Regions from separate parts of the Knoellia sp. p5-6-4 genome, predicted to be linked through region 2. Evidence: predicted binding sites of a transcription regulator. Region 2 holds the regulator's gene; the other holds the start of a gene.
What was found. Region 2 encodes HrcA, which represses chaperone genes, less so after heat shock. Its sites were predicted from a motif close to TTNGCACTCGNNNNNNNCGAGTGCNAA; they were not measured.
Positions count from the first base shown of each region.

Region 1: the regulator HrcA is predicted to act here: its motif matches at 6,474-6,500, upstream of groES (co-chaperone GroES).

Region 1 is NZ_JARGZF010000002.1:1,191,216-1,202,321, reverse strand. Features, by position in the region: gene rimI (ribosomal protein S18-alanine N-acetyltransferase) at 1-15, shown strand, start outside; gene tsaD (tRNA (adenosine(37)-N6)-threonylcarbamoyltransferase complex transferase subunit TsaD) at 12-1,061, shown strand; gene P2F65_RS17055 (glycoside hydrolase family 3 N-terminal domain-containing protein) at 1,082-2,389, opposite strand; gene P2F65_RS17050 (nucleoside hydrolase) at 2,447-3,433, shown strand; gene P2F65_RS17045 (PfkB family carbohydrate kinase) at 3,433-4,266, shown strand; gene P2F65_RS17040 (hypothetical protein) at 4,309-5,025, opposite strand; gene P2F65_RS17035 (class I SAM-dependent methyltransferase) at 5,191-6,423, opposite strand; gene groES (co-chaperone GroES) at 6,649-6,945, shown strand; gene groL (chaperonin GroEL) at 7,074-8,690, shown strand; gene P2F65_RS17020 (hypothetical protein) at 8,784-9,260, opposite strand; gene P2F65_RS17015 (PadR family transcriptional regulator) at 9,337-9,873, shown strand; gene P2F65_RS17010 (ABC transporter ATP-binding protein) at 9,870-10,580, shown strand; gene P2F65_RS17005 (FtsX-like permease family protein) at 10,577-11,106, shown strand, end outside.
Region 2 is NZ_JARGZF010000002.1:486,984-498,089, reverse strand. Features, by position in the region: gene P2F65_RS13850 (hotdog fold domain-containing protein) at 1-456, shown strand, start outside; gene P2F65_RS13845 (tyrosine-protein phosphatase) at 453-1,238, opposite strand; gene P2F65_RS13840 (ornithine cyclodeaminase family protein) at 1,248-2,204, opposite strand; gene hemW (radical SAM family heme chaperone HemW) at 2,283-3,509, shown strand; gene P2F65_RS13830 (DUF4870 domain-containing protein) at 3,557-4,153, opposite strand; gene P2F65_RS13825 (DUF3097 domain-containing protein) at 4,297-5,175, opposite strand; gene hrcA (heat-inducible transcriptional repressor HrcA) at 5,335-6,366, shown strand; gene dnaJ (molecular chaperone DnaJ) at 6,438-7,562, shown strand; gene P2F65_RS13810 (16S rRNA (uracil(1498)-N(3))-methyltransferase) at 7,600-8,346, shown strand; gene P2F65_RS13805 (Gmad2 immunoglobulin-like domain-containing protein) at 8,343-9,518, opposite strand; gene P2F65_RS13800 (SigE family RNA polymerase sigma factor) at 9,515-10,072, opposite strand; gene P2F65_RS13795 (histidine triad nucleotide-binding protein) at 10,142-10,510, shown strand; gene P2F65_RS13790 (PhoH family protein) at 10,536-11,106, shown strand, end outside.

The sequences.
Region 1 (11,106 bases), 700 kb from region 2:
GAGGAGACAGCGTGAGTGCCGACCAGCCCCTGGTGCTGGGCATCGAGACCTCGTGCGACGAGACCGGCGTCGGCATCGTGCGCGGCGAGGAGCTGCTCGTCGACGCGATCGCCAGCAGCGTCGACGAGCACGCCCGCTTCGGCGGCGTCGTGCCCGAGGTGGCCAGCCGGGCCCACCTCGAGGCGATGGTGCCGACCATCGAGCGGGCCTGCACGCAGGCCGGGGTGCGGCTGTCCGACCTCGACGCCATCTCCGTGACCTCGGGCCCGGGCCTCGCCGGCGCGCTCATGGTCGGCGTCGCGGCGGCGAAGTCGCTGTCCGTGGCCCTCGGCGTCCCCCTCTACGGCGTCAACCACCTGGCCTCCCACGTGGCGGTCGACATCGTCGAGCACGGTCCGCTGCCGGAGCCGACGCTGGCGCTGCTCGTCTCCGGCGGCCACTCCTCGCTGCTCCTGGTGCCCGACGTCACCCACGACGTCCGGTCGCTCGGCGCCTCGATCGACGACGCAGCGGGGGAGGCGTTCGACAAGGTCGCCCGAGTGCTCGGGCTGCCCTTCCCCGGAGGCCCGCACATCGACCGCGCTGCCCGCGAGGGCGACGCCGTCTCGATCGACTTCCCCCGCGGGCTGACGTCGGGGCGTGACATGGAGCGCCACCGCTTCGACTTCTCCTTCTCCGGCCTGAAGACCGCGGTGGCCCGCTGGGTCGAGGCGCGCGAGCGCTCGGGCGAGCCCGTCCCGGTGGCCGACGTCGCTGCCAGCTTCCAGGAGGCGGTCGTCGACGTGCTGACCCGCAAGGCGGTGCTGGCCTGCCGGGAGAACGGCGTGGAGAACCTCCAGATCGGTGGCGGCGTGGCCGCGAACTCGCGGCTGCGGGCGATGGCACAGGAGCGCTGCGACGCGGCCGGCATCATGCTTCGGGTGCCCCGGCCCGGCCTCTGCACGGACAACGGCGCCATGGTGGCCGCGCTCGGGGCCCAGATGGTGCTCAAGGGCCGCACGCCCTCGGAGCTGTCCCTGCCGGCCGACTCGTCGATGCCGGTGACGGCCGTGCAGGCCTGAGCCGCGCCTGCTCTCGCGGCTCAGCCTCCGCAGGAGGCCAGGCCGAGCCGGACCTTCAGCTCGAGGATGCGCTCCACGGAGGCGTCCACCTGCCTCGCGAACGACGGGCTCGCCTTCATCCTCTGCGTGATCCCGGCCCGCATGGCGGGGGCCTGCGCTGCGTTCGCGGTGAGGACGATGTCGCCACCGGCTGCGACGAACCGGGTCGCCCGCTCGGCGACGGGCACCGAGGCGACCGATGCCGCGGCGCCGACGTCGTCGGTGATGACGACGCCGTCGAAGCCGAGCCGCTTGCGCAGCAGGTCGGTGACGATGGCCGGGGAGAACATGGCCCGGTTCTCCGGGTCGAGCCCGGGGTAGCGGGCGGAGGAGACCATCACGATCGGGGTGCCGGCCTCGATCCCCTCGCGGAACGGCGCGAGGTAGGGGTCCTTCACCGAGGCCGTGCGGTCGGTGGTGCCCGAGGCGGTCAGGTCGGTGTTGCCGGTGACGCGGCCGAGGCCGGGGAAGTGCTTGACCGTCGGCGCCACGTCGGCGGCGAGCGAGCCGCGGACGAACGCCGCGGCATACCGGCCGTTGGCCTCGGGGTCGCCGGGGACGAAGTCGCGCCGGTGGCGGCCGATCGGGTCGTTGGCCGCCCCCAGCGAGGTGGGCACGGTGTCGGCCACCGGGGCGAGGTTGACGTTGACGCCCACCGCGGCGAGCTCGAGCGACCAGCTGCGCACCTCCGCCTGGAGGTTCTTGGCGCCGAGGGTCGCCTGGGTGCGCGCCGACGGGATGGGGGAGAAGCCGGCGCCCTCGAGCTGCTGGACCGCCCCGCCCTCCTGGTCGGCTGCGACGAGGAGGCCGACGCCACCGGTGGCCGCCTTGCTGCTCCGGGTGGCCTGCTGGAGCCGCTTCGACGCGAGGCGCACCGTCGACGCCCCCTCCCACCCGCCGAGGTAGATCACCCCGCCGAGGTGGTCGCGGGCGACCTGGGCCGCCAGCGCCCGCGAGCTGCCCGTCGGCTGGAGCCCCACCATGAGCAGCTGCCCCACCCGCTGGGCCGGTGTCAGCGTGGCGGCGATCCGCTCGGCGCACGAGGGGGCGGCCGTCGTGGTCGTCGCGCTGGTGGTGGTCGGGGTGCGGGTCGTCGACGACGACGCCGAGCGGGGCGGGCTCGAGGGCCCGGTCGACGTGCTCGCCGTGGGGCTGCTGGCGGCACGCCCAGCGTCCTCGCCCCCCGCGCAGGCCGCGGCACCGAGCAGCGTGAGGGCCAGGGCCGAGGCGCCCACGACGCGGCTGGCGGGGCGCGGGCGAGCGGGTCGGGGGCTGGTCGTCGCAGGCATCCGGTCGAACCTATCCCGGCCCGCTGCCCAGCACCCAAACGCGTAGGCTCCGCTGCCATGGGAACGCGACCGGTCATCCTCGACGTCGACACGGGCGTCGACGACGCCTGCGCCGTGCTGTTGGCGGCCCGTCACCCTGCGCTGGACCTGCGCGCCGTCACCTGCGTCGGTGGCAACGCGCCGGTCGACGCCGTCGTCACCAACACCCTCACCGTGCTGGAGGCCGCCGGCCGCCTCGACGTCCCCGTGGCCCGGGGCGCCGCGCGTCCGCTGCTGGAGCACCCGGTGGGCGCCGCCCACGTGCACGGGGCCGACGGCATGGGCGACCTCGACTGGCCGAAGTCGCAGGCGTCGCCCGATCCGCGCCACGCGGTGGAGCTGCTGCGCGACCTGCTCCTCGAGGCCGCCGCGACCGGCGACCCCGACGACCTGGTCACCCTGGTCCCGCTCGCGCCGCTGACCAACGTGGCGCTCCTGCTGCGCACCCACCCCGACGCGGCCGCGGGCCTGCGCGAGATCGTCTTCATGGGCGGCGCGGCCCACGTCGGCAATGCCACGGCCTCCGCCGAGTTCAACGTCTTCCACGACCCCGAGGCCGCCGCCGTCGTGCTCGACGCCGCCGGCGAGCTGGGCGTCAACGTGACGATGTACGGCCTCGACGTGTTCTACGACCCCCGGGTGTCCCGCGAGCAGGCGCAGTCGATGGTGGCGCTCGGCGGTGGGGGCGCGGCCGAGCTGGGGGGCCGGCTGATCGGCTTCCAGTGCGAGCGCTTCGACAGCACGGCGGCGACCATCGGCGACACGGGCGCGGTCTGCGTGGTCATCGACCCCGCCGGGGTGCGCACGGAGCGGCTTCCCGTGCGCGTGGAGCTCGCCGGCACCTGGTCCCGCGGCCGCACCATCGTCGACCGGCGCGACTGGTCGGGCGACCTGGCGCACGACCCGCATGGCGCGGCGCCGTCGCTGGTCGACGTGTGCCTCGACGTCGACGCCGACCGCTTCGCCGGGATCTGGGTCGAGACGCTGACGGGCGGGGAAGGCTGATGGGCCGCGTCGTCGTGCTCGGCTCCCTCAACGTCGACCTCGTCGCCGAGGTCGAGCGCCACCCCCGCCCGGGAGAGACCGTGCTGGCCACCGGGCCGCTCACGCGGTGTGCCGGGGGCAAGGGCGCCAACCAGGCCCTTGCCGCGGCGTCGGCCGGGGCGAGGGTGGTGATGGTCGGCTGCCTGGGCGACGACGCCGACGGCCACCGCTACCTCGAACGGCTGCAGGGGCGCGGGGTCGACACCTCGGCCCTGCGGCTGGTGCCGGGCGTCGCCACGGGCCAGGCCTGGATCACGGTCGACGCCGACAGCGAGAACGCCATCGTCGTCATCCCCGGCGCCAACGCGCAGGTGGGCGCCGATGACCTCGCCCCGCTCGACGGCCTCTCGGCCGCAGACGTGCTGCTCGCCCAGCTCGAGGTGCCGGTCCCGGTGGTGGCCCTGGCCGCCCGCCGCGCCCGGGCGCGCGGCGCCCGCGTCGTCATCAACGCCGCGCCGTATGCCGCCCTGCCGCACGACGTGGCGGCCGTGGCCGACCCGCTCGTGGTCAACGAGCACGAGGCCCTGATGCTGGCCGACTCCGACGCCGTGCCCACCTCGGTGCTGGTGACCTTCGGGGGCGAGGGCTGCTCCTGGGACGGTGAGCGCTTCGAGGGCGTGGAGGTGCCGCTGGAGGAGGTCGTCGACACCACCGGTGCGGGCGACGCGTTCTGCGGCGCGCTGGTCGCCGCCCTGGCCGGTGGTGCCGACCGAGCTGCCGCGGTGGAGGCCGCGAGCCGGGCGGGGGCCGAGGCGGTGCGGCGCCCGGGAGCGCAGGCCGACCCGCTGCTCTGACCGCCGCTCAGGTCAGGGCCGGCCGGTCAGCTCACCGAGCGGTCAGTTCACCGAGACGTGGACGTGGTCCATGTGGTTCTGGGTGGGGTCGCCACGGTCCTCCATGGGCTCCCAGCCCCCGCCGCCGGGGTACCAGATCCGCTGCTCCCAGATGATGTACTTGATGTTCAGCGTGTCCGCCATCCCCTGCAGGTGCTCGGCGAGCGCGTCGCCGTCGGAGGAGCCGCACATCACGTCGACCGCGTTGCCGGAGCCGTGGTCGCCGGGGTCGCCCGCCCGGTAGCCGCCGATGTCTTTGAGGTGGGGGAAGGCCCGCTCGACCTCGTTGACGACGGCCACGGCGTTGTCGGACATGCCGCTCATCGCGAGGCCGGCCCGCGAGTAGTCCGCCGAACGCGAGGCGCGCTGCTCGACCCGCTGCTCGGTGGGGGTCGCTGTCGGCGTCGGGGCGGGCTTCGGCTTGGGCTGGGGCTTCGCGGTGGCGCTGAACCCGATCAGGCCGAAGGAGTCCGCTCGGGCGGGGGCCGCGACGGCCGGGGCGGAGACGGCCACGGCCGGTGACTCCGCCGATGCCGGGGCGTAGGCCAGGCCCGGGGCGGAGGGGAGGACGAGGGCGGTGACGACCCCGCTGGCGGTCGTGCCGACGGCCAGCGACTTGAGCAGGTTGCGGCCCGTGCCGGCTGAGGGGCGCAGGCGGCGCAGGCGGGCGGGTCGGGGCTGGCGGTGGCGTCCTGCCCTGGTGGGGTGAGCGTCGGTCACGGCGTGGATCCTCGGGACGTTCTGCGGTGCTGTCGGGGTGCTTCTGTCGGGTTTGGGGTGCGGCGGGGTCCGAGCCGCGATCGCCCACCGTAGGGGATGGCCCGCGATTCGTCACATTCCGGTAACGGCGTGGCGCCGTTCCGCCCCGGCTGCCCCACTGGCGCGTCAGGCAGGTTGGACGACCAGGACCACCTGCTGGCTGCGCACCCGCGTGATGACCACGACGGCCTCGGTGCGCCCCCGCGCCGGCAGCCGCAGCTGGTGACGCAGCTGGTCGGCGTCGAGGGTGACGCCGCGCTTCTTCACCGTCAGGCGGTCGATGCCGTGGTCGCGAAGCCAGGCCCGCAGCGCCTTGACGTTGAACGGCATGGCCTCCAGCACGGCATACCGGCGTGCGAACGGCAGGTCGTGCGGGCCGGGCGCACAGACGTAGCCGACGCCGGCGTCGAGCTCGGCGCCGCCCGTGGCCGCCGTCACCGCCCCCACCAGGCCGGCGCGCAGCACGGCACGGTCGGGCTCGTAGAGCCACGGGCCGAGCTCCGCCAGGCTCGACAGTGGCTCGGGGTCGGGGTCCGCCTGCGGCTCCGTCACGACCGCCTGAACGCCACCGCGCCCCAGCACCGCGGCGGTGCGCCCCGACTGGCGGACCAGCGGGCCCCACCACACCACGCACTCGAGCACCTCGCCGTCCCAGGAGGTCCACTGGGCCTCGCCGCCGGCGGGCAGGGCGGCGTGGGGGAACGCGGGGCTCAGCTTGGCGCCGGTGGCGGGCAGTGCCCGGGCCATCTCCTGGACCTGCTCCCAGGACGGGGAGATGGCGTCGAGCCGGAAGACCCGTCTGGTGCGGCCGCTGACGTCCGCCACGCCCGGCGTGCGGCGTGCGGGGTCGAGCCAGGCGCCGACCCCCCGGGCGCCCTCGCCGGCGGGCGGGGTGAACTCCTCGGCCAGCCCCTGGGTGGCCGTGGAGTCGGGCCAGTGCCGCAGGTTCACCGCGGCGACGGCGGAGGTGACCTCGTCGGCGTCGATGGCGCGCACCCGCAGGTCGAGGCCGGCCATGGCCATCGCGTCGGCGCCGATGCCGCAGCCGAGGTCGTGGACGGTGTGGATGCCGGCGGCGCGGAAGCGCTCGGCGTGCCGGGCCGCCACCTCCAGGCGGGTGGCCTGCTCGAGGCCGTCGCTGGTGAGCACCATGCCCTGGGCGAACGAGCCGAACTTGGCCACCGCCTTCGCGCGCAGCCGGGTCTGGTTGACGGCTGCGGCCACCAGGTCCGGCTCGAAGCCGGCGTCGCGCAGGCGCTGCTGCAGGCTCAGCTCGGAGCCCGGCTCGTACGGCGGAAGCGCCTGCAGCAGGCCCCACCCCTCACCGGTCGTCAGGCGGCGCAGGAGGTCGAGGTCCATGGCGGGCATTCTGGCCCATCGAGCGGGTGTGATCAGCCGTGGGCGAACGTCTGGCACTCGAGTTGACCGAGTGCTAACCGCGGTCCTAGATTTGCCATTGGCACTCCGGCTTGCCGAGTGCTAACGCAGTCGGCGCTCATCGACCCCCGCGACGGCGACGGGCACGACCGCACCAAGCAGTAGCCCATTGTCCACTTCGACATTCCCAAAGGGGAGGTCAACATCGTGTCGGTTTCCATCAAGCCGCTCGAAGACCGCATCGTCGTCAAGTCCGTCGAGGCCGAGCAGACGACCGCGTCCGGTCTTGTCATCCCGGACACCGCGAAGGAGAAGCCCCAGGAGGGCGAGGTCCTCGCGGTCGGCCCCGGTCGCTGGAACGAGGACGGCGACGAGCGCATCCCGCTCGACGTCAAGGTCGGCGACCGCGTGCTCTACAGCAAGTACGGCGGCACCGAGATCAAGCACGGCGGCGAGGAGTACCTCATCCTCTCGGCGCGCGACGTGCTCGCCATCGTCGGCTGACGCACCGCTCTTGAAGCCCACGCCCCGGCGCGGCCCGCACCGGGTCCGCGCCGGGGCGTGCGCACATCCCCTGCACGCCGTCCAACCAGTCGGCGTGCCCACGAACATCAAGTAGGTGAAGGACTTTCATGGCTAAGACGCTGGAGTTCAACGACGACGCTCGCAAGTCACTCGAGCGCGGCGTCGACGCGCTCGCGAACGCCGTCAAGGTGACCCTCGGCCCCAAGGGGCGCAACGTGGTCATCGACAAGAAGTGGGGCGCTCCCACGATCACCAACGATGGCGTGACCATCGCCCGCGAGGTCGAGCTCGAGGACTCCTACGAGAACCTCGGCGCCCAGCTCGCCAAGGAGGTCGCGACCAAGACCAACGACGTCGCGGGTGACGGCACCACCACCGCCACCGTGCTCGCCCAGGCCATGGTCAAGGAGGGCCTGCGCAACGTCGCTGCGGGCGCCGCCCCGGCCGGCCTCAAGCGCGGCATCGACCAGGCCGTCGAGGCCGTGCAGGCCCGCCTGCTCGACAACGCCCGCGAGATCGAGGGCAAGGACGAGATCGCCCAGGTCGCCTCGCTGTCCGCCCAGGACGAGACGATCGGCACCACCATCGCCGACGCCTTCGACAAGGTGGGCAAGGACGGCGTCATCACCGTCGAGGAGTCCTCGACCGCGACCACGGAGCTCGAGTTCACCGAGGGCATGCAGTTCGACAAGGGCTACATCTCCCCGTACTTCATCTCGGACCCCGAGCGCATGGAAGCCGTCATCGAGGACGCCTACATCCTCATCAACCAGGGCAAGATCTCGGCCATCGCCGAGGTGCTCCCGGTGCTCGAGAAGGTCGTCAAGGCCGGCAAGCCGCTGCTGGTCATCGCCGAGGACGTCGACGGCGAGGCGCTCTCGACCCTCGTGGTCAACAAGATCCGCGGCACCTTCAACGTCGTGGCGGTCAAGGCCCCCGGTTTCGGTGACCGCCGCAAGGCGATGCTGCAGGACATGGCCGTCCTCACCGGTGGCCAGGTCATCTCCGAGGAGGTCGGCCTCAAGCTCGACCAGGCCGACCTCGACGTGCTGGGCCAGGCCCGCCGCATCGTCGTCACCAAGGACAACACCACGATCATCGACGGCGCCGGCAAGCCCGACGAGGTCGAGGGCCGGGTCAACCAGATCAAGGCCGAGATCGAGCGCACCGACTCCGACTGGGATCGCGAGAAGCTGCAGGAGCGCCTGGCCAAGCTGGCCGGCGGTGTCTGCGTCATCCGCGTCGGCGCCCACACCGAGGTCGAGCTCAAGGAGAAGAAGCACCGCATCGAGGACGCCATCTCGGCGACCCGCGCGGCCATCGAGGAGGGCATCGTCGCCGGTGGCGGCTCCGCCCTCGTCCACGCCTCCACGGCCATCGACGCCCTCGGGCTCGAGGGTGACGAGGCCACCGGCGCCAACATCGTGCGCAAGGCCGCGGCCGAGCCGCTGCGCTGGATCGCCGAGAACGCCGGCATGGAGGGCTACGTCGCCGTCTCCAAGGTCGCCGAGCTCGAGCCGGGCAACGGCCTCAACGCCGCCACCGGCCAGTACGTCGACCTGGTCAAGGCCGGCGTCATCGACCCGGTGAAGGTCACCCGCTCCGCCCTGCGCAACGCCGCGTCGATCGCGTCGATGGTCCTCACCACCGACACCCTCGTCGTGGAGAAGAAGGAAGAGGAGCCGGAGGCCGCCGGCGGCCACGGCCACGGCCACGGTCACTGACCCTCACTGCCACCTCTCGAAGGCCCGTCCCCACAGCGGGGGCGGGCCTTCGCGCGTCCCCATCCGTATGCCGTGGCGCGCGCCGGCCGGAGGTCAGGTGCGCCGGAGGTCCATCACCATCGCCTCGTAGGCCCCGACCGGGGGTGTGCCGGTGTCGGCGCTCTCCGGGACCACGTTGAGCATCCGGACGGCGAGTTCGTGGTCTGCGGGGGACACCTGCACGCGCCAGCGCCAGCCGCCGCCGTAGTCGTACTCGAAGGCCAGCGTCTCGCCGTCGGCCGAGCCGTCGACGGCCCGCGCCGCCTGCTGGTGCCACGAGTCGGCCCAGAGCAAGGTGGCACGAGCCGGCTCGGCCGCGTCGTCGCCGTGCCCGACGACCAGCAGGCCCTGCTGCTCCCCGTCGTCGGGGTGCCTCCACGTGTAGCCCACCATCACCAGGTGCCCGCCGGCAGCGACGGCGACGCTTGCCGTGGCCGGCGCGGTGAAGAGGCCGTCGGTCGGCATAAGCCGGAACCCGTTGGTCCCCTGCCAGGTGCCCGCGGTGCGGGCGAGGGCGTCGATGACCGTCATGTCGGCAGGCTCCCACAGGGCCCGGTTGGTGCGGGATGCTTGACGCGTGCTATTCACCGAGTGAATAGTGATCAGCATGTCGACGGGGCACGTGCTGCTGGGGCTGCTGAGCAGGGGGCAGCGGCACGGCTACGACCTGAAGCGGGACCATGACGCGCGGTTCCCGCACGCCAAGCCGCTGGCATTCGGCCAGGTCTACGCGTCGCTCGACCGGCTGCACCGCCGCGGGCACGTCCGCCCGTCGGCGGTGCAGCGGGTCGACGGGCCCGACCGCACCGTCTACGAGATCACCGACGCCGGACGCGACGAGCTGAACAGCTGGCTCGCTGCGCCCGAGGAGCCGGCTGCGCACGTCGCGAACCCGTTCGCGCTCAAGGTCGCCATCGCCCTGCTGCTCGACGACGAGCCGCGGGCCGCGGCATACCTGCGCGCGCAGCGGGCCGCCCACCTCCGGCGGATGCGCGAGCTGACCGCGGTCAAGACCCGGGAGGCTGCCACGCTCGAGCAGGTGCTCGCCGCCGACTACGCGCTGGCGCACCTCGACGCCGACCTGCGGTGGATGGACGCGGCACGGGACCGCATGGGAACACTCAAGAAGGAGCTGGGCGCATGAGCGGAGTGCTGGGCGCTAGGGGACTGGTGCTCGACTACGGGCGCCGGCCGGCGTTGCGGGGGGTCGACCTGCGGGTGGAGCCGGGGGAGGTGCTCGCCGTGACCGGGCGGTCGGGATCGGGCAAGTCCTCACTGCTGCTGTGCCTCGCCGGGGTGCTCGTGCCGGACGCCGGGGCGGTGCGCTGGGGCGACCGCGTCGTCAGCTCGTTGCCTGAAAGGGAGCGCTCGGCGCTGCGGCGTTCTGAGTTCGGGGTCCTGTTCCAGTACGGCCAGCTCGTCTCGGAGCTGACCGCCCTCGACAACGTCGCGCTCCCACTGCTGCTCGGCGGGGCGCCGCGGCCGTCTGCCGAGGAGGTGGCGCGCTCGTGGTTGGACCGGTTCGGGGTGGCCGCCCTGGCAGGGGCACGGCCGCGCGAGATGTCCGGCGGGCAGGCGCAGCTCGTCGCCGTGGCGCGCGCGCTCGTCACCGAGCCGGCCGTCCTGTTCGCCGACGAGCCGACCGGAGCCCTGGACTCGCTGGCCGGGGAGGACGTGATGGCGGCGCTCATCGAGACCGCCCGCGACCAGGGCACGAGCGTCGTGCTCGTCACCCACGACGCACGGGTGGCGGCGTACGGCGACCGCGACGTCGAGGTTCGCGACGGTGTCGTCCTCGACGACAGCGTGCCTGCCGGGGATGCCGTCCACACCCTCGGGGAGGGCTCGTGAGGGCAGCCGAGCGGCTCCGGCTGGCGGCAGCCGGCGGTCGCGGAGACGCGCTGCGGATCGGTTTCACCGCGGTGGGGGCGGCGGCGGCCGCCCTGCTGCTGCTCGTGACCGGCGTGGTGCTGTCGATCCGCGGTGAGTACACCGCCGCCTACCGGATCCAGCTGCTCAACGAGAGCGGGCTGCGGGTCGGGGTCGTCGCCGCCCTGTTGCTGCTCACCCTGCCCGTCCTGGTCTTCACCGGCCTGAGCTCACGGTTGGGCTCTCCGGCCCGCGACCGCCGGCTCGCGGCGCTGCGGCTCGCCGGTGCGACGCCGGCCGACGTCCGCGGGATCGTGGCGCTCGAGACCGGTCTCGCGGCGATGCTCGGCTCCCTGGTGGGCGGCGCGGCCTTCCTCCTGCTGCGCGGTGTGCTCGACGAGCCGATCCGGGCGCCGTTGCCGACGGGGGTGGAGGGGGCTTTCGCGGTGGGGTACGCCCGTTCGTGGCCGACCGACGTCTGGCCGCACCCTGTGGCAGCCGTGCTGGC
Region 2 (11,106 bases):
TACGCCCTCTACCGGCGCCTCACGGCATACCCCCAGGGCAAGCGGCTCTTCTCCCTGGTCTTCGAGCAGGCCGCGCCCTACTTCCGCACGTCGCGGCCCCGCTTCGTGGAGCTGCGACCGAACTACGCCGAGCTGACGGTCGCCAAGCGGCGCCGGGTGCAGAACCACATCGGCACCGTGCACGTCATCGCCATCTGCAACGGCCTCGAGGCCGCGATGGGAGCCCTGGCCGAGGCGACCATCCCGCCGGGGCGGCGGTGGATCCCCAAGGGCATGAGCGTCGACTACACCGCCAAGGCCACCAGCGACATCCGCTGCGTCGCCGAGACCGACCCGCAGGACTGGGCCGACGACCGCACGGAGGTGCCCGTGCGGGTGCGCGGGGTGCGGGAGGACGGGACTGCGGTGGTGCAGGGCGTGATCCGGCTGCACATCTCGGACCGGCCGGCGAGCTAGCCCACCAGGCTGGAACGCAACCCGGCCACCTGCTCCTCGGTCCAGCCCTGCTCGACCAGCCAGCCGGCGGCGCCGCCGTGCCGCTCGTCGAGCACCGTGAGGATGCGCGCCATCGTCTCGGGCCTGGGCAGGTGGTCCTCGAGCGGTCGGTCGCGGAGGTTGTCGGCGTAGGCGGGCCGGGCGCTCAGGCGCTCGATGATGCGCTCGATGCGCTCGGCGGTGGCGACGTAGTCGGCGACGATCTCCTCGTCTGGGACGCCGGCCACCGCGAGCGCCAGGCCCACGACCGTGCCGGTGCGGTCCTTCCCGGCCGCGCAGTGGACGACCGTTGCCCCGTGGGCCGTCGCGACGACCGCGAGGGCCGCAGCCACGGAGTCCGGGCGGTCGGCGAGGTAGCCCAGGTAGTGGCTCGCCCAGTAGTCGTCGTCGTGGCTGGCCAGGCGCTCACGCACCCCGTCCTTCTGCCAAGGCAGCACGAGCGCGTCCTCGACGGTGACCTCGACCTCGTCGTCGCGGAAGAGCGAGTGGCGGTGGTGGGTCAGGGGCGTGCGGGTCAGCGGTCCGGGTCCCTCGGTGTGGTACTCCACGTTGCTGCGCAGGTCGACGATGTCGGTGACCCCGAAGTCGTCGATCAGCCGCCGCACGTCGCGCTCGGTCAGGTCCTGGAGGTTGTCGGAGCGAAGCAGGCGGCCGGTGCGCACGGTGCGCCCGTCGGTGGTGGGCAGACCCCCGACATCTCGCATGTTCACGACGCCGTCGAGGTCCACCCAGCCGATGCTCACGTCCAGACCTTACGTGGAGGCGCCGTCAACCACCTGCCCGGCTCCCGCGTCGCAGGCGGCGCGCCAGACGGCGTCGGCCACGACGAGGTCGCTCACGCCGTTGCCGAGGTTTTGGCACACGACGCGGCCGGTGGGCCTGTCCCGCGTGTCCGCTGCGAGCAGCGCACCGGTCCACGTCGTGGGCGACGGGTAGTCGCCCAGCTTCCGCTGGCTCCGCACGGCCTCGAACTGCACGACGTCGTCGGCCGCGAGCAGGGCGGTCGCCGCGAGGGCCGGGCCAACCGAGCTGGCGTAGTCGAGCGGCAGCAGCAGGGCGTCGTCGCGCACCCACTCCGGGTCCAGCTCGGCGCCGGTGAGCCCGATCGACAGGGCGGTCACGACGACGGCGGCTCCCCGCACGGCCCCGGCCGGCTCGGGCGCCCTCCGCAGCCGCACGGAGGGTGTCTCCTCGGCCGCCCACGCCGCCAGGGCGTCGAGGGCCTCCGTCCGTCGGGCCCACACCACCACGTCGTGCCACCCGAGGGCCTCGAGCACGCGCAGGTGCGAGCGGGCCTGCACCCCGGCGCCGGTGATGGCCACGTGGCCGGGCCGTGGCGGCGCCAGGTGGCGCACGCAGGCCCCGCTGACGGCGGCGGTGCGGGCAGCGGTCAGCTCGGCGGCCGGCATGACGCACACGGGCAGGCCGGTCTCGCCGTCGTTGACGACCATGACGCCGGACGCCGTCGGCAGCCCGCGGGCCGGGTTGTCGGGGAAGATGCTGATCCACTTGCAGCCCAGCAGCCCTCGTTCCGGCCAGGCGGCGGGCATCGCGTTGGCGAAGCTGCCGGGAAGGGTGTGCACGGCCGGCTTGGGCGGCGCCTCGGCCCGGCCGTCGGCCAGGGCGGTGAGCGCTGCGGCGGCGAGCTCGACGCACTCCGCCGGAGGCGGCAGCAGCCGGCGGACGTCGTCATCGGTCAGGACCAGCACGGGCGCCAACCTACCGACGCCCGCCTCGTCCCCGCCCGCCGTGGCGGAGCACCACCTCCCGGCTGAGAGAATGGACCCATGCCGAGCACGCTGCCCGAGGGCGACCCCGCGCCGCCCGACGGACGCCTCCCGGGGGCGGCCCTGGCCACCCTGCCGGCCCGCCCCTTCGGCATCTACCTGCACGTGCCGTTCTGCACGGTGCGTTGCGGCTACTGCGACTTCAACACCTACACACTGACCGAGCTCGGGGCCGACGGCGCCAGCGTCGACACGTTCGCCGACGCGGCGCTGCGCGAGCTGGGGTTCGCCGGTGGGGTGCTCGAGGGGGCCCCGCCCGTCGAGACGGTGTTCGTCGGTGGAGGGACGCCGACCATGCTCGCCGCCGACGACCTCGTGCGCATGCTCGACGGCGTGCGGGAGGTCTTCGGGCTGGCCCGCGACGCCGAGGTCACCACCGAGGCCAACCCCGACTCGGTGACGCCGGAGGCGTTGCAGCGGCTGGCCGAGGGCGGGTTCACGCGCGTGTCGGTCGGCATGCAGTCGGCGGTGCCCCACGTGCTGAAGGTGCTCGAGCGCACCCACGAGCCGGCCAACGTCGCCCGGGCCGTCGAGGCCGCGAAGGCGGCGGGCCTGCAGACCAGCGTCGACCTCATCTACGGCACGCCGGGGGAGAGCCTCGCGGACTGGCGGGCCAGCCTCGAGGCGGCCGTCGCCCTCGACCCCGACCACGTCTCCGCCTACGCGCTCGTGGTCGAGGAGGGCACCAAGCTCGCAGCCCAGGTGCGCCGCGGCCAGGTGCCGGCCCCCGAGGACGACGACGAGGCGGCCAAGTACGAGCTCGCCGACGAGCTGCTCGCCGCCGCCGGCTACGACTGGTACGAGGTGAGCAACTGGGCGCGGACACCGGCCGCCCGGTGCCGCCACAACGAGGGCTACTGGGCTGACGGCAACTGGTGGGGTGTCGGTCCCGGTGCCCACAGCCACGTGGGCGGCGTCCGGTGGTGGAACGTCAAGCACCCCAACGCGTATGCCGGCCGGCTGGCGTCCGGTGCGAGCCCGGCTGCCGGCCGGGAGACGCTGACGGAGGAGCAGCGCTACGACGAGCATGTGCTCCTCGGCGTGCGGCTCGCCGGCGGGCTGCCGCTGGCCGGCCTGCGCGAGGAGGGCCGGCAGGCGGTGGCAGAGCTCATCGCCGACGGCCTGCTCGACGGGACGGCGGCCGTGCGCGACCGAGCGGCGGTGCTGACCCGTCGGGGCCGGCTGCTCGCCGACACCGTGGTGCGCCGCCTGCTCGGCCTGCGCTGAGCCGCGGACGGCTGCCGCCAAGGCAGCGGCCCGTCCGGTAGGCCCGGCTACTTCACCCAGTCGGGCGTCAGGGGGTAGCGGTACCACTTCCCGTTGTTGGCCTCCACGGCCGCGACGATCTGGAAGACGATCGCGGCGACGGCGATGATGCCGGCCGTGATGAACCCGACGAGCACGAACATCAGCGGGACCGAGATGAGGATGCCGATGGCCACGATGATCTGGAAGTTCAGCGCCTGCGCGGCGTGGTGGCGGATGAAGGGTCCGCGGTCGCGGAAGATCAGGTAGATCACCAGCGGCCCGAGGAACGGCAGCCCGACGAACGAGGCGAGGAAGGGCGACAGGTGCGCCGCGATCGACCAGTTGCGCTCGTCGGTCGGCGAGAGCGGTGCTGGACCGGCCGCGGCATACGGCTGCTCGTAGCCCTGCTGGTACGGCTGCTCCTGCGCCTGCTGGTACGGCTGCTCCTGCGCCTGCTGGTACGGCTGCTCCTGCGCCTGCTGGTACGGCTGCTCCTGCGTCTGACCGTACGGCGGCGCGGGCAGCTCCGGGGACGGCGACTGGGACTCGCCCGGCGCCGCCGGCTGGGAGGGCTGTCCCTGCGGGGCCTGCGGCTCCGGCGTGGACGACGTGTTCTCGCTCATCTGCGTCTCTCCTTGTGGTCTTGGTGCCAGTCAACCGCACACAGCGGGGTGCCGAACCCCCTTTCGGGGTGCGCTCAGGGCACGGTCCGGGTAACCCCTGAGCAGCGCGCCCGGGACGACCTCGTGCCCGGACCCCGGGGCGACTAGTGACCGGGCGCGGTGACGAAGTCGATCAGCTCCTCGACGCTGGCGAGCAGGGTGGGCTCGAGGTCGGCGTAGCTGCGCACCGTGCCGAGGATCTGCTTCCACGCCCGGGCGATGTCCGCCTGGCTCTCGTGCGGCCACCCGAGGTGGGCGCAGATGCCGTGCTTCCACGACGTGCCGCGGGGGATCACCGGCCAGGCCTGCAGTCCCAGCCGCTCGGGCCGCACCGACTGCCACACGTCGACGTACGGGTGGCCCAGGACCCTGACGTGCGCGGCATACGGCCGGAGGCGCTGGGCCGCCTCCACCACCTTGTGCTCCTTGGTGCCGGGGACGAGGTGGTCGACGAGCACGCCCATGCGCCTGCCCGGGCCGGGCTGGAAGTCCCGGATGGCCGCCTCGAGGTCGTCGACGCCGTCGAGCATCTCCACGACCACGCCCTCGATGCGCAGGTCGTCACCCCAGACGCGCTCGACGAGCTCGGCGTCATGCCGGCCCTCGACGAAGATGCGCGACCCGCTGGCCACCCTGGCCTTGGCGTCGTGGACCGCGCGCGAGCCGCTGGCGGTGCGGGAGGCGGCCTGCCTGGCCGCCGCCACCTGTGCGCGCGCGGCCGCCTTGGGCGGGGTCAGCACCACGGGGCGTCCGTCGAGGAGGAAGCCCGGGCCCAGCGGGAAGCCCTTGGACCGGCCGCGCCGGTCCTCGAGGTGCACCACGTGCATCCCGCCGGCCTTCTCGACCCGGGTGACCGCCCCGCACCACCCGGTCTCGACGTCCTCGACCACGAGGCCCGTCTCGGCCTCGACCTCGCGGGAGCGTCCGCCCTTGGGGGCACGCCAGTCGCCGGAGAGCACGTCGGAGCCATACCTGTCGGTCACCGGGGAAGGCTATGCGGGCGGCGGGCGACGGTCGTGGCGGGCACGCCGGGAATCGTCGTACCGGGGTCACTGGACGTAGACTTGGCACTCGAAAGGTGTGAGTGCCAGCACCCTCACCGACCCCTTTGCGCCACCACCAGGACGAGACGGGAGGACTGCATGAGCGAGGAGCGCCGTCTGGCCGTGCTGCGGGCCATCGTCCAGGACTACGTCCAGACGTCCGAGCCCGTTGGTTCGAAGGCGCTGCTGGAGCGCCACCAGCTCGGAGTGTCGGCTGCCACCGTGCGCAACGACATGGCCGTCCTCGAGGAGGAGGGCCTCATCGCCGCGCCGCACACCAGCGCGGGGCGGATCCCCACCGACGCCGGCTACCGGCTGTTCGTCGACCGGCTGAGCGCCGTGAAGCCGCTGAGCGTGGCAGAGCGTGCCGCCATCTCGCAGTTCCTCGAGGGCGCGGTCGACCTCGACGACGTCGTCGACCGCACGGTGCGGCTGCTGGCCTCGCTGACCCGTCAGGTCGCCGTGATGCAGTACCCCTCGCTGACCCGCTCCAGCGTCCGCCACGTGGAGCTGGTGCCCATCGGCGCCTCGCGGCTGATGGTCGTGCTCATCGTCAACACCGGCCGGGTCGAGCAGCGGGTGCTCGAGTCGCACCACGACCTCATGACGGCCGAGGGTGAGGACCTGCTGGCGCGGGTGCGCGGGAAGGTCAACGCCGAGGCCGTCGGCAAGCGCCTGGTCGACGCCGCGGCCGCGCTGGAGGCGCTGCCCGGGCAGTTCGTGCCGGGCGAGCGCGACCTGGTCCGCGCCGTGGTGCGCTCGCTCGAGGACGCCCTGGTGGAGGAGCGCGAGGAGCGGGTGGTGCTGGCCGGCACGGCCAACCTGGCCCGGTTCGGCACGGACTTCCCTCTCAGCATCGGCCCGGTCCTCGAGGCCCTCGAGCAGCACGTCGTGCTGCTGAAGCTGCTCGGGGAGGCCCACACCGGGCCGGACGCGGTCGCGGTCCGCATCGGCCACGAGAACCCATTTGCCGGGCTGCAGTCCACGTCGGTGGTCTCGACCGAGTACGGCACCGGCGTCGACCTCGTCGCCGGCATGGGCGTCGTAGGGCCCACCCGCATGGACTACCCGACCACGATGGCGTCGGTGCGCGCGGTCGCGGCCTACGTCTCGCGCATCCTGTCCCAATGACCAGCGCGGCCCGGTGATCGCCGCGCGCCACCACGTACTGCCCGAAACAGCATGACGGAGAAGGACATTCGTTGAACGACTACTACCAGGACCTCGGTGTCTCCCGCGACGCCACGGCCGAGGAGATCAAGCGCGCCTACCGCAGGAAGGCGCGCCAGCTCCACCCGGACGTCAACCCGGGGCCGGAGGCCGAGGAGCAGTTCAAGAAGGTCTCCCAGGCCTACGACGTGCTCGGCGACCCCGAGAAGCGGCGCAGCTACGACATGGGTGCCGACCCCTACGCCACGGGAGCCGCCAGCTTCGGGCAGGGCTTCTCCTTCAGCGACATCATGGACGCGTTCTTCGGTCCGGGCGCCGGTGGGGCGCAGCGCGGGCCGCGCTCGCGCCAGCGCCGCGGCCAGGACGCCCTCGTCCGCCTCGACATCGACCTCGCCGACGCCGTCTTCGGCGCGGAGAGCGAGCTGGCCCTCGAGACCGCCGTGGTCTGCGAGACCTGCCACGGCGACGGTGCGCAGCCCGGCACGTCCCGGCGCACCTGTGACGTCTGCGGCGGCCGCGGCGAGATCCAGCAGGTGCAGCGCTCCTTCCTCGGCCAGGTGATGACCAGCCGTCCGTGCATGACCTGCCACGGCTACGGCGAGGTGCTCGTCAGCCCCTGCTTCGAGTGCTCTGGCGACGGACGCGTGCGCACCCGGCGCACCCTGAAGATCAAGGTGCCGGCCGGTGTCGACACGGGCACCCGGATCCAGCTCACCGGTGAGGGCGAGGTCGGCCAGGGCGGTGGCCCGGCGGGTGACCTCTACGTCGAGATCGCGGTCCGGCCGCACCCGACCTTCCAGCGTCGCGGCGACGACCTGCACTGCACGATCGAGCTGCCCATGACCGCCGCGGCCCTCGGCACCACGGCGAAGCTCGACACCTTCGACGGCATCAACGAGCTCGAGATCCGGCCCGGCACCCAGGCCGGTGACGCCATGACCCTGCGCGGGCTCGGCGTGACCCACCTGCGCGGCAACGGGCGTGGCGACCTCATCGTGCACGCCAACGTGATCACGCCGACCCGCCTCGACGCCGAGCAGGAAGAGCTGCTGCGCCAGTTCGCCGCCCTGCGTGGCGAGGAGCGGCCCGAGGGCCACCTCGCGCCGGCGGGCCAGGGCCTGTTCGGCAAGCTCCGCGACGCCCTGAAGGGCAAGTAGGGGCCGGCCGGCCCCCAGACCAGACAGGCCGTATGCCGTGACGCTGCCCCTGTTCCTCGTCGCGCCCGAACGCCTCGCCGGCGCCCGGGCCGGTGGCTCGGTGCTGCTCGACGGGCCGGAGGGCAGGCACGCCGCCACCGTGCGCCGCATCGGCGTGGGGGATTCGGTGCTGCTCTCCGACGGCCGGGGCACGCGCGTGACGGCCTCGGTGGTCTCCGCCGGCAGGGATGAGCTCGAGCTCGAGGTCACCGCCGTCGAGGAGGAACCCGAGCCGGCCCTGCGGCTGGTCCTGGTGCAGGCCCTGGCCAAGGCCGACCGCGACGACCAGGCCATCGAGTCCGCCACCGAGCTCGGTGTCGACGAGGTGGTGCCCTGGCAGGCCGCGCGCAGCATCGTGGTCTGGCGCGGCGACCGGGCGGCCAAGGCGCTGCGCAAGTGGGAGTCGGTGGTGACCGCCGCTGCCAAGCAGTCCCGTCGCAGCAGGGTGCCGGTCGTGGCCGAGCCCGTCTCGCAGCGCACCCTCGTCGAGCGGGTCCGCGGCAGCGCGCTGGCCCTCGTGCTGCACGAGGACGCGAGCACGCCGCTCGCCGGCCGGGCGCTGCCCGAGTCGGGCGACGTGCTGGTCGTGGTCGGCCCCGAGGGCGGCATCAGCCCCGAGGAGCTGGCCGCCCTCGAGGAGGCTGGGGCGGTTGCGGTGCGGCTCGGCTCGACCGTCTTGCGCTCCTCGAGTGCCGGCCCTGCGGCGCTGGCCGTGCTGAGCGCCGCCGCGGGTCGCTGGAGCTAGCCCCCGGACTGTGTCACCGAGAAGCTGACCCGCCGCTCCGCGTTGACCGACCTGCCGTCCTCCATGCTCGGCTCGAACACGCGGACGGTGTAGCTGCCCTGGGGCAGCGCCCCGAGGGAGAACGAGTAGGTGCCGCGCTCCGGTGCCCCGGTGCTCGCCGTGGTGTGGCCGCTCTTCAGCACGGTGCCGCCCCGGAGCAGCTCCCAGCTCAGCGTGGCCTCGAAGACGGTCGCCTCGCCCTTGACGGTGACCGGCCGGCCGGCCCCCAGGGCCGCGTCCCGAGCCGGGGAGGTGACCCAGATCGGCGCAAGGTCCTGGTAGGACTCGCCGCTGGGCGGCCGGTCGTAGCGCTGCGCGGCCGGGAAGGCCCCGAAGAGCGCGGTGGAACCGTCAGCGACGCGGAAGGTCACGGGGATCGTGCCCTTGCCCACCGCCGCCTGCGCTGTCCAGACCAGGGACTGCACGGCGATCCGAGCCACATCCCGGTCCTCGATGCCGGGGGAGCCCGGGCCGCTGAGGGTCACGGTGATGAGGTCGGGCTTGATCGCCACGTCGTCGACGGTGGTGCCCGACCACGGCTGGAGGTAGCCGTCGGTGTTGCTGAACGGCTGCGCGTCCATCGCCAGGGCCAGGGCCGCGGTGGCCTTCTGCGCGTCGGTGGCCTCCACCGGGAGGCTCGCCGGGAGGAACTCCCGGAAGAGCCGGAACACCGGGCGGTCGCCACCCACCGGTCCCACGAAGTAGGCGGGCAGCGCGGTGCGGCGGGTGGCCGGTGGTGCCGTCGAGGACGCGCTCGGCTCGGACGAGGTGCCGGTCGTTGCGGTCGGGTCCGGCGTGCTGGAGGGGGGCGCGGAAAGGCCCTGCGAGGGGGTCGGGGCAGCGGCGGGACCCCGGTCGGCCGCGTCGGGCCGGGTGCCGCCCCACACGGCGACCGCGATGGCGGCGACCGCCGCGGCGGCCGCCAGCGGAGTGAGCCAGCGTCGTCGCCCCGGCCGCTCGTCGTCCTGTCCGGCTGCGTGCCGCGACGCGGCCAGGATGTGGTCGAGCCGGTCGGAGGGCCGCACCTGCTGGGCCTCGTGGTGCAGCGCGTGGCGGAGCCGGTGCTCGACGTGGGTGAGGCCGGTGTGGTCGTCCTCGCCGGCAGCCGGGTGCTCGAAGGGGCCGGGGCTCATCGCTGGGTCTCCATCGTGTCGCGCAGGGCCGCGAGCCCGCGGTGGGCGTGTGCCTTGACCGAGCCGGCGGAGATGCCGAGGGCGTCGGAGATCTCCGCCTCGCTGAGGTCGAGGTAGTAGCGCATGGTCAGGACCTCTCTCTGGCGCTGTGACAACCGGGTCAGCGCCCGGATCATCGCGACGTGGGACTCGTGCTCGAGGGCGCGCTCCTCCGGACCGGGCTCGTGGCCGCCGGAGGTGGCCCGTTCGCCCTGCACCCGGTTGAGGTAGCGCTCCTCGACGCCCCGGTGCCGCAGTCGCGATCTCGCCGCGTTGACCACGGACCGTCGCAGGTAGGCCGCGGCCCGGCCGTGGTCGCGCAGCGAGCTCCAGCTGGCGTGCACGGAGATGAAGGCGTCCTGGGTGACCTCCTCGGCCAGCTGGTCGTCGCGCAGGAGGAGCCAGGCCAGGCGCACGAGGCCCGCCCAGTGGGCGGCATACAGGTCGGCGATCGCCTCATCGGCATGCTGGGAACCCACCACCGGTGCCGGCCCCCCGGCGCTTCTCTCGACCACGCCCAACGTTCTCACGCGCCCCTGACGCGCAGCGGCTGGCGGGGGTTGACGCGCCGATAGTCTCGGTCCATGAGTGCTTCCGAGAGCGCCGCTGAAAACCGCGACTGCCTCTTCTGCCGCATCGTCGCCGGTGAGGTCCCCGCCACGGTCGTGCACGAGACGCCGAACACCACGACGTTCCGCGACATCGACCCGCAGGCGCCCACCCACGTCCTCGTCGTGCCCAAGCGGCACGTGCCGACGTTGGCCGAGCTGGCCGACGTGTCGCCGGAGGAGCTGGCCGAGGTCGTGCGGGCCGTCGGAGACGTCGCGCGGATGGAGGGCCTCGAGGGGGGGTACCGGGCCGTCTTCAACACCGGCCCCGACGCCCAGCAGTCGGTGTTCCACGCGCACGTGCACGTCGTCGGGGGCCGGCCACTGACGTGGCCGCCCGGCTGACTGGCACCGTAGACTGGCCGACAACATGAATGACGCAGATCGTCCGACCCCGCCAGAGGGGCAGCCCGAGAGCACGTCCCGGCCGACGCCGACCCACACGGTGGTGATCCCGCCGGAGGTGCAGATGGTGACGCTGCTGGGGCCGCGGGACGAGCTCCTGCGCACGATGGAGCGGGCCTTTCCGCTCGTGTCGATCCACGTGCGCGGCAACGAGTTCCACATGACCGGGCCGAGCGCCGACGTGGCCCTCGTGGAGCGCACGATCGACGAGCTGCTGCTCGTCATCGAGGGCGGTCAGCCGCTCAACCGCGACGCCGTCGAGCGCTCCATCGGCATGCTCCGGGCGCAGACCGCCGAGCGGCCCGCCGACGTCCTGACCATGAACATCGTCTCCTCACGGGGTCGCACGATCCGGCCCAAGACGTTGAACCAGAAGCACTACGTGGACGCGATCGACGAGCACACCGTAGTCTTCGGCATCGGTCCCGCGGGCACCGGCAAGACCTACCTCGCCATGGCCAAGGCCGTGGCGGCGTTGCAGGCCAAGCAGGTCAACCGGATCATCCTGACCCGTCCCGCGGTCGAGGCGGGCGAGC